DNA from 3 places in the Pseudochrobactrum albidum genome. Region 3 is predicted to be linked to each of the others. Evidence: predicted binding sites of a transcription regulator. Region 3 holds the regulator's gene; each other region holds the start of a gene.
What was found. The regulator PhoB, encoded in region 3, activates phosphate uptake and scavenging genes when phosphate is short. The targets are predictions, from matches to a motif close to TGTCATNNANCTGTCAT.
Positions count from the first base shown of each region.

Region 1: the regulator PhoB is predicted to act here: its motif matches at 1,705-1,721, upstream of olsB (l-ornithine N(alpha)-acyltransferase).
Region 2: the regulator PhoB is predicted to act here: its motif matches at 2,153-2,169, upstream of ACSTTO_RS06520 (esterase-like activity of phytase family protein).

Region 1 is NZ_JBPVTR010000023.1:377,569-380,854, forward strand. It holds gene mutS (DNA mismatch repair protein MutS) at 1-664, shown strand, start outside; gene olsB (l-ornithine N(alpha)-acyltransferase) at 706-1,572, opposite strand; gene lspA (signal peptidase II) at 1,768-2,250, opposite strand; gene ACSTTO_RS10770 (TrmH family RNA methyltransferase) at 2,281-3,144, opposite strand; gene ACSTTO_RS10775 (class I SAM-dependent methyltransferase) at 3,141-3,286, opposite strand, start outside.
Region 2 is NZ_JBPVTR010000021.1:156,174-159,459, reverse strand. It holds gene ACSTTO_RS06520 (esterase-like activity of phytase family protein) at 1-2,080, opposite strand, end outside; gene ACSTTO_RS06515 (DNA polymerase IV) at 2,210-3,286, opposite strand, start outside.
Region 3 is NZ_JBPVTR010000023.1:177,832-181,117, reverse strand. It holds gene ACSTTO_RS09940 (cell wall hydrolase) at 1-808, opposite strand, end outside; gene phoB (phosphate regulon transcriptional regulator PhoB) at 1,375-2,061, opposite strand; gene phoU (phosphate signaling complex protein PhoU) at 2,190-2,912, opposite strand; gene pstB (phosphate ABC transporter ATP-binding protein PstB) at 2,972-3,286, opposite strand, start outside.

The DNA.
Region 1 (3,286 bases), 200 kb from region 3:
ATCTGCCCATATTGGCATTGTTGACCGGCTGTTCAGCCGTGTTGGCGCATCAGATGATCTGGCGCGCGGTCGCTCCACATTCATGGTGGAGATGGTGGAAACCGCCGCTATCCTTAATCTTGCCGGTGAGCGTTCTCTGGTTATTCTGGATGAGATCGGCCGCGGTACCGCAACTTTTGACGGCTTGTCAATTGCCTGGGCAAGTGTGGAATATCTGCATGAGCAAAACCGTTGCCGCGCGCTGTTTGCCACCCATTTTCATGAAATGACAGCCCTGTCGGAAAAATTGGGGCGGCTTGCAAATGTCACCATGCGGGTAAAGGAATGGGAGGGCGATGTGGTCTTTCTGCATGAGGTGGCCAAAGGCGCCGCTGACCGCTCCTATGGCGTGCAGGTGGCGCGTCTGGCAGGCTTGCCTGATGCAGTGGTGGAGCGGGCGCGCGATGTGCTGCATCGCCTTGAAGAGGGGGAAACCTCCGGTAAGGCGGAGAAGATAATTGATGATTTGCCGCTTTTTGCCGTAGCGGCAAAGCCGCGTGAAACGGCAAAACCGGTGCAGGATAATGTTTTGCTGGACGCCATGCGTGAGATCAATCCTGATGATTTGACACCGCGTGAGGCATTGGAGGCGCTGTATCAGTTGAAAAAACTGAGTCAGGCCTGATAACAAGCCCGCTGAAATTCAATTTGAGCGGGCTTGTTCAATCACACAAAACGGTCAGCTTCTGCACCGTAATAATTGATGTAGCGGCTGGAAATCCGGCTGACCGGCAGAATGATCAGCACATCGGTTGTGCCGAATTGATGATCCACCACTGCACCGTCACCAATCATTGCGCCAAGGCGTAAATATCCTTTAATCAGCGGCGGCATGGAAAACAGCGCCACTTTGGAATTGATTGCCTCTGCGGGCACCATATCCATTGAGCGGTAATGTTGCTGCAGTGCGCGCACATCCCATTCCGCATCTGCCCGGCAATTATGCTGGAGAAAGGAAAGCGCCAGCGCATGAGCCTCCGGCACTGTGCCATGGAAAGAGGCGCAGCCAAACATCACCTCAATCTTATGCTGGCGGCAATAGGACCAGATTCCCTGCCACAGCAATTCCACTGTGCGTTTGGAGCGGTATTCCGGCTTGACGCAGGAGCGGCCGAGTTCCAGAAACTGCAATTCCGGTTTACGTGCGGTGAGTTTGTTGATCTCATATTCACCGGCAGAATAAAAATTGCGGCCGGCGGCGATCATATCGCTGCGCATTAACCGGTAGGTGCCGACAAGCTGCTCGGCCTCGCCGCCTGCAATTGCCGTATCATAAACCACGAGGTGGTCGCAGACAGCATCATATTGATCTGCGTCCCATTCTTCAGGCTGGGCATTTTCGGCTTTTTGCGCGCCAAGTTCGGTATAAAAGACGTCATAACGTAATTTTTGCGCAATCCGGATGGTCTGCGGATTGTTGGCGATACGCACAATCAGGCTGCCCATGCGGCCAAGAATCCGGTCATCGGGCGATAAGGCGGCATCAGATAAAATAGCGCCAAGATCAAGCGCATCTGGAGATGTCTGTTTCATATGTGCATCATGCGCGTTCTGTGAAAAAAATCCAAGAGTTTGTGGCAAGATACACCCTCCGCCGGTATTGTCTGTATTTGAGTGTGTTCATTCAGCATCATGACGACTATAAGCTGCATATACAGACGAACTGCGTCAGCCATGTGACAAAAACTGCAGACAGATTATGCGCGGGCGTATTGGTTTAAGATATTTTCAGTGTTTTGGACGGGTGCGCTGCCATTGCAGAATTTCATCCAGAATGATCAGGCCGGCACCTATGGTAATGTAAACATCTGCCAAATTAAATACCGCAAAAGACCAGTGAGGCAGATGAAATAACACATAATCAACAACATAGCCAAGCAAGCTGCGGTCAATCAGATTGCCGACAGCGCCACCGATTATCAGGGCAAAGCCAAGACGGCTGATGTTGCGCTCTGCTGCTGTTGTCCACCATAAATAGGAGACAAAGCCAATAACCGCGATTGTCATGGCAATCAGCCCGCCATCATGCAGCCATGACAGCATGGAGAAGGCAATACCCTCATTATGGGTGCGAAACAGCGCCAGAAAGGGCAGAAGATCAATCTGTTGTTGATAGTCCATACCGCTCTCCACCAGAAATTTGACAAGCTGGTCGGAGGCGATAGCAAAAACAATGATCAGGGCTGACCATAGCCCGGCACGTTGAGACATTAGGATAAAACTCCTGTGCAGATATTGCCTTTACCTTTTATCCAGAACAAGGGCATCACGGCGGATTTCATAGAGCATAATGCCGGTGGCAATCGCAAGATTGAGCGAATCCGCCCGCCCTGCCTGCGGAATACGCGCCAGATGTGTGCAAATTCCGGCAAGCTCATCCGGCAACCCCTGCTGTTCATTGCCCATCAATAGCATAACCGGCTGTTTGTTATAAGGAATTGTGCGGTAATCTACAGCGCCTTTCAAATGTGTGCCAACCAGCATGGCTTTATAGGATTTGCGCCACCGGACAAACTCCTCATGGCGGGTGCGGTAGAGCGGCACTGCAAAAATTGACCCCATTGTGGCACGCACAGTTTCCAAAGAATAAGGGTCAGTGCAATCACCAATCAGAATAATCCCTTTTGCGCCGGCTGCATCTGCGGTGCGGATAATTGTGCCAAGATTGCCCGGATCACGCACACGGTCAAGGGCGATATAAGTGTCATTATTTTGCGGCTGCAGATGATCAAGTGTTGTAAATCGCTGGTCAAAGACGGCAGCCACCATTTGCGGATTATCCTTGCGGGTAATGGCGGCAATAACTTTTTCTGAAGCCTCCAGCACCAGACCGCCGCCGGCCTTGGTGCGGGCGGCCACTTTCTCCACCAGCGGATTGCCTTTGCCGGCTTTGGAAAAGACCAATGTGCGGATGTGCCAGCCCTGATCAATCGCATCAATCACCAGTTTCAGGCCTTCCGCCAGAAACACACCCTGCTGATCGCGATATTTCTTGATTGCCAGAGAGCGCAGCTCCTTAACGATCGGATTGCTCAGGCTTGTCACCTCTTTCACAAGGCCGGGGCGTGGTGTGTCTGTGCGGGAAAAATCATTATCTTTGGTCATGGTTGGGCAATCCAGCGGGAAAACATGGAAGTGGATAGGGCGCGTCCGGCCGAGCGTTCACGCAGGATCAATTCGCCCGATTCAATCAGGCCGCCGCGTCCGGTAAAGCGGTCGCGCATCAGCTCATGAATGGCAAAAAAAG
Region 2 (3,286 bases), on a different contig from region 3:
TAAGCTTTTTGAGATCCGGAATAAAATCATGCGCCAGTGTTTTTTCAACAAGCGGCAGCTTTTCGCCGATTTTAACCGGTTTCAGCCCCTCAAGTGCCACTTTATAAAGGCGCTTGATCGCAGCATTTTCGCCAATCTGATTATCACGCTCGATAATATAAAGCGCGCCATTATGGGCGGTAATCTCTGAAAGGCCGACCCAGCCTTTTTCTGCTTTATCAAGCGGATAGGCAATGGCAGTCCATTCATCATTTTTAATATTGTAGTGCAGCAGTTTAACCTGCCCCTTTTCATCATCTGCCCATTCACGCTGCATGGCAATCCACAGCGCCTCATCATCCCCTTCACCGGTGCGGGTAATGCCTTCAGCTCCGAAACGGATCTGGCCTTTAAGCAGCTCTTCCGGCAGGGCGATTTCTTTCTTGATCTCGCCTTTTTCATTCACATGGAGAATGGCATGCGGCACCAGTTTTTTCTGGTTGCCCTCATTGGCCAGCCAGAAACCGCCTTTGCCATCGGTGGCAATCCCTTCCAGATCAAGTTTTTGGGCTGCATCCGCACCGCGCTTTACCAATAAGGCAGAGGTGATTTTTGCCGGTTTTTGCGAAGCATCAATTGTGTAAATGGTTGGCGCTGCATAATAGAATGAGTCCGACACCGCATAAAAAATGTCGTCTTTATTATCATCAGCCACAAGGCCGGATAATGCGCCCCAGCCGATTGGCGTGCCATCTTCATTCATGGCTGAAACCAGTTGCGGATAGGCGGCCGGCTTATCCTGCAATTCATAAATCATCACATGGGAGCGTGCGCCACCTTCCTTGCCAAAATCTTTTTCATTGGCAGTGATCAGCAAATTGCGGGACGGGATAGCCAAGACACCTTCAGGCGCAATGCCCGATGGCAGCAATTGCACAAATTCCGGCTCCTTGCCGGTATCTTTATAAACGCCGACCATTGAGCCGCGCTCACTGGCAATGAACAAATAATCTGTTTGCCCAAAACGCGCTGTTTCCGCGCCTTCCAGCTCTACGCCCTTTTTGTTACGTTTTTCAGGATAATGGCCGTGGGCTGCAATTTTATATTCCAGACTATTGCCGGATTCATAAAGAACCCTGCCGGTTTTGTCGAAAATGCTGAAACCACGTGAGCCGCCTTTATAGTCGCCCTCATTGGCGGTGAGCAGGCGATCATCGCCAATCCATTTAATCGTATCAGGCTCACGCGCAACATTTTTCATGGCACCGTCAAAGCTGATCCTGCCGTCTTTTTTAGTGTCAATCTTGTCGAGATCAACCGTACCGGCAGAAAAATGCCCGCTGATCTTGCCGCTTGCCGCATCAACAATGACAATATGGTTATTTTCCTGCAAGGTAAGGGCAATTTCATTCTTACTGTTAATGCTTACAAATTCCGGTTCCGGATCTTCAGGAGCAATTTCCGCAAGGCCGGTCACATCAACCACTTTCATGGTTTTGCAATCCGGTTTACCGTCTTTCAAATCAAGAATAACCAGATTTCCGGCTGGCATTTGCGGCAGTTCGCCATCATTGAGCTCTTCATCGCGTTCATTTTCAATGGCTATAGCGAGAAATTTCTTATCCGGTGAAACAGCAACAGAATCCGGCTGGCCACCAAGATCACAGCTCATTTCAACCTTGCGCGCGGCAATATCAACCACATCAAGACGGCCTGAAGGCTTGGTATAGCTTTCTGATGTGTTGACGCCGGCCAGCACATATTTGCCGGCAACGGCAACGGATGTCGGTTCGCCTTCAACTTTGAGATAACCGCCGGCCTGCGGGGCGGATGGATTGGTAATATCCACAAAGCCAAGGCCGCCAAAAGGGCTGTCGGAATAAATCAGCATATTGCCATCTTCAGAAACGGTAATGATTTCAGAAGAGGTTTCCGACAAGGCATCAGCGCCCTCAGGCAGGTTTTTGCTGACAGCAAAGCTGGCAATCCGGTTGTAAACCGGTTCAGCAGAGGCTGAAATTGCAGCCGAACAGGCCAGCACAGAAGCAAAAGCCGTGATGAGTGAGCGTTGCAGCGGTTTGCTCAAAAGACGACGCGTCATAAATATCCCCAGATAATGCGTGAAATCTGAGCGAGGTTTCACCTTTGTCTGTTACATCGGAATGTCGATTTTATGAATAAATGATGACAGTAAACTTATTTCTGTCTGACGCTGTAAAAGTAAAAACAATTATTTATCTGATGGTGTCTGCGGGCGGGCGAGGTTGCCCTTGCCGAATGTATAGCCGGTTTCAACAGTTCCGGAGCCGAATTTTGAGCGCAGCTTATCCATGGCATTTTCAGCCGCGGCACGTTTTGCGGCCAGTTCATCCACCAGATCAGGCGGGTCGGCTTTTACCGCATCGGTCAGATCGCTCACGCCAATGCCAAGCAGCCGGTATTTGGTGCCGTTTATTTCTTTTTGCAGCATATATAATCCGGTGCGAAAAATCCGATCAGCAAGCTGTGTCGGATCACCAAGGCGATGATTGCGCGTACGGCTTTGAAAATCATGGGTCTTGAGCTTGAGCACCACAGTGTGGCCGGCTATGCCGCGTTGTTTAAGCCGCGCTGCCACTTTTTCTGATAAGGCACGCAAGACGGGCACCAGTTCTTCTGCTTTGGCAATATCAATATCAAATGTGGTTTCATTGGAGATGCTCTTCATCTCGCTTTCCGGCTGCACTGTGCGCGTATCCTGCCCGCGCGCCAGCCGGAACAGGCGCTGCCCCATAACGCCATAGGCCTTCATCAGCGCGGCTTCTTCCATTTTTTGTAACTGGCCTATTGTGTGCAGGCCATCGGCATTGAGGCGGGCATTCAGCGCCTTACCCACGCCCCAGATCATGGCAACCGGCTTATCTTCAAGAAAGCTCACCGCTTCTCTTTCACCAATCACTGAAAATCCGCGCGGCTTTTCCATGTCGGATGCAAGCTTTGCAAGAAATTTGCAATAAGACAGGCCGACAGAAACAGTAATGCCAATCTCTTGCTCCACGCGGCGGGCAAAATCTGCCAGCACAAGGGCAGGAGGGGCGCCATGCAGACGCGCCGTGCCACGCAGATCAAGAAAAGCCTCATCAATGGAAAGCGGCTCAACCAAAGGTGTGAGATCGCCCATCATCTTGCGAATCTGCTGCCCGACAATGCGGTATTTTTCCATATCCGGCTTGATAAAAACAGCTTGCGGGCACAGCTCAATTGCCTTGAAGGCAGGCATGGCAGAGCGCACGCCGTAAATACGGGCAATATAACAACAGGTAGAAAC
Region 3 (3,286 bases):
GTGCCGGTACCGGCAATTTGTTTTCCGGCATATGATAAGCAAGCTGAACCGCGGTTTCTTCCGTTCTTGTCGTGGCAGACAGGCCTGCAGGAACCGGCGCCAATCGCGGTTGTCCGGCAGAGGCCACCATAACCGGCGCGGCAGCAGGCAGACGATCTCCTTTACCGGTTGTGACATCATATATGCTTTCCGGCATGGACTGGTTCTTCGGCTCATAGGCAGCGGCAAGATTATAAGGTGTATCCGGCAGCGGTGATTCAAGCGTACCGTCTCTGCGGCGCTTTTCATAAAAAGAATTACCGCCGGCAACCAACACATAATGCATATTTTTATATGGGAATTTCAAACCGGCCGTATGGAAAAACATGGCATTTTTCAACTTCGGATGCCGCTCCCCCTTCAACACGGCATCTGCTGCTTCCCGCACATCCGGCAAGGCTTTTGAATTCATCGCACGGGTCATAACACCGGGTGCAAACTGATTTTTCTGCCCGACTACGCCGCAAATTGTATCGGGATATTTTTCAGAGATCAGCCGGTTCATCACCACAGTGCCCACGGCAACAAGGCCATCGCGGCTGGAGCGGGCAGATTCAAAAAACATTGCACGCTCAAGGCATTCCCGATCTTTGGCAGTATAGGTATAGGTTTTCTTACCGTTACGGATTGTTACGCCTGATTCTGTGGCCGCGCTTGCGTTTTTATCCGGTTTGGAACCTGTCGATGTTGTGGTGCAGCCCGCGAGAATAAAAGGCGTGGCAACCAGCGCACCGATAAACAGTGTTTTCGCTAGATAAGAGCGTTTCAACGGTTCATCCTTATCAACAATGACTCACCCAAGCGGAACGCCTGCAATATTCAGACATATTCACGACAATCAGGTTTTAATAAAAGCTGCATAAAGCTCACTGCATATTTAGGCCAAATGAAGGCAAATAGCCGTTTTTTTTGCACCTGAAAGCTTTAACGGGATCGGTTAAAATTTATATCTCCAAAATGCGCCCCAATAGTTAACAGCTTGTTAATACTTAATTTTAAAATGTCACAAAATGGAGCAGCCCATATCTGACCGCAAAAAATATCAGGAAGATCAATCCTTGAAGCTGACATCAACCTGCTGCATTTGCGGTGCGATCGTGCCATATTTCATGAAAAATACGAAAAAATCACCACCGCATGCAATAAAATCCGCGCTGCCCGCCCGCCCTCATATTTTATAACAGGGTGTCATAAAATAATGTATTTCAGTGATTATCAGTGAAGATGCGGCTTAACGATTTGCCACTATGCAGGTAACGGGAATCAAAAAAACCGGCACGAAAGATCCGCACCGGTTATTTTTGCAATTTTACAATTCCATCAATCCGGCAAAAATCAGCCAAAAGCATAGCCCGCACCACGCACGGTGCGAATCGGATCGGCCTCACGCCCTGTATTAATGGCCTTGCGCAGACGGCCGATATGCACATCCACCGTGCGGTCATCAACATAAATATCGCGCCCCCAGATCCCGTCCAGCAATTGGGTGCGCGAGAACACGCGCCCGGGCGCCATCATGAAATATTCCAGCAAGCGAAATTCTGTAGGCCCAAGCTTGATTTCACGCTCCTTGCGATAAACACGGTGTTGCTGACGATCAAGCACAATCTCGCCGACTTTTAGAACATGAGACAAAACACTTGGATTTGCACGGCGCAACATTGCCTTGATACGCGCCAAAAGCTCGGGCGTGGAAAACGGTTTGACCACATAATCATCAGCGCCAACAGCAAGGCCGCGCACACGCTCGGATTCTTCACCGCGGGCTGTCAGCATAATAATCGGCAGTCTTTCGGTTTCTGCCCGCTGGCGCAAACGGCGGCACAGCTCTATGCCTGAAACACCGGGGAGCATCCAATCCAGCACCAGAAGATCCGGTACATTTTCACGCAAATGGATTTCAGCCTCATCACCGCGCAGGATTGTATCAACCTGATAGCCCTCGGCCTCAAGATTATAGCGCAGCAATTCGCTGATGGCTTCTTCGTCTTCAACAACCGCTATTCTTGGCGTATGTGACATTGCTTATCCATTATTCATCTAGACATAAGGGGGCATTTGCCCTCCGGATCATCCGGAAGGCAGGACTTAACCTGTTCTCATTTGCAACGCTTAAAAGCGCCGCTTACGGGCCATTCAGGCAGAATGGCCTAGTTTTTATGCAGATCATCCAGCACAACATCATGGCTCAGATCATCCTTGGGACGATCCGGCGGCATTTGATTGCCGGTAACAATATAATAAACCGTCTCGGCAATATTGGTGGCGTGGTCGCCAATGCGCTCAATATTCTTGGCGCAGAACAAAAGATGGGTACAGGCTGTAATATTACGCGGATCTTCCATCATATAGGTCAGAAGCTCGCGGAACAGCGATGTATACATCGCATCAATCTCATCATCCCGGTCGCGTACAATATTAATCTGGTTAACCGAGCGCGTTGCATAGGCATCCAGCACATCCTTAAGCTGGGTGCGGGCAAGCTCGGCCAGCGTTTCCAGGCCACGATAGAGCTTAACCGACTGGCGGGTTTCAGAAACAGCCACCACGCGTTTGGCAATATTTTTACCCATATCGCCCACGCGCTCCAAATCGGCGGAAATACGGATAGCGCCAATAATTTCACGCAGATCAACTGCCATAGGCTGACGTTTGGCAATAATCATAATCGCCTTTTCGCCAATCTCACGCTCACCGGCATCGAGGATAAGATCCTCAGAAATTACGCGTTGTGCCAATGCATTATCAGCCGTTACAATCGCCTTAATAGACTGCTCAACCATACGCTCTGCATGGCCACCCATTTCGGCAATCTTGCGCGCAAGAAATTTCAGCTCTTCATCATAGGATGTAACCGTATGCTGTGACGGCATGGAGATTTCCTTATCCTTCATAAAACTGACCTGACAGTTCAAAACCTTTTCAGACAGATTTAGCCGAAACGGCCGGTGATATAATCCTGAGTGCGTTTTTCTTTTGGTGCAGTGAACATCATATCCGTATCTCCCACCTCAACCAAATTTCCTAAATGGAACATTGCCGTTGTCTGGGAAATACGTGCAGCCTGCTGCATGGAATGCGTGACGATGACAATTGTATAATCGCGGCGCAATTCATCAATAAGCTCCTCCACCTTGGCCGTTGCAATCGGATCAAGTGCTGAACATGGCTCATCCATCAGGATAACTTCGGGGCTCACCGCAATGGCGCGGGCAATACAAAGGCGTTGCTGCTGCCCTCCGGACAG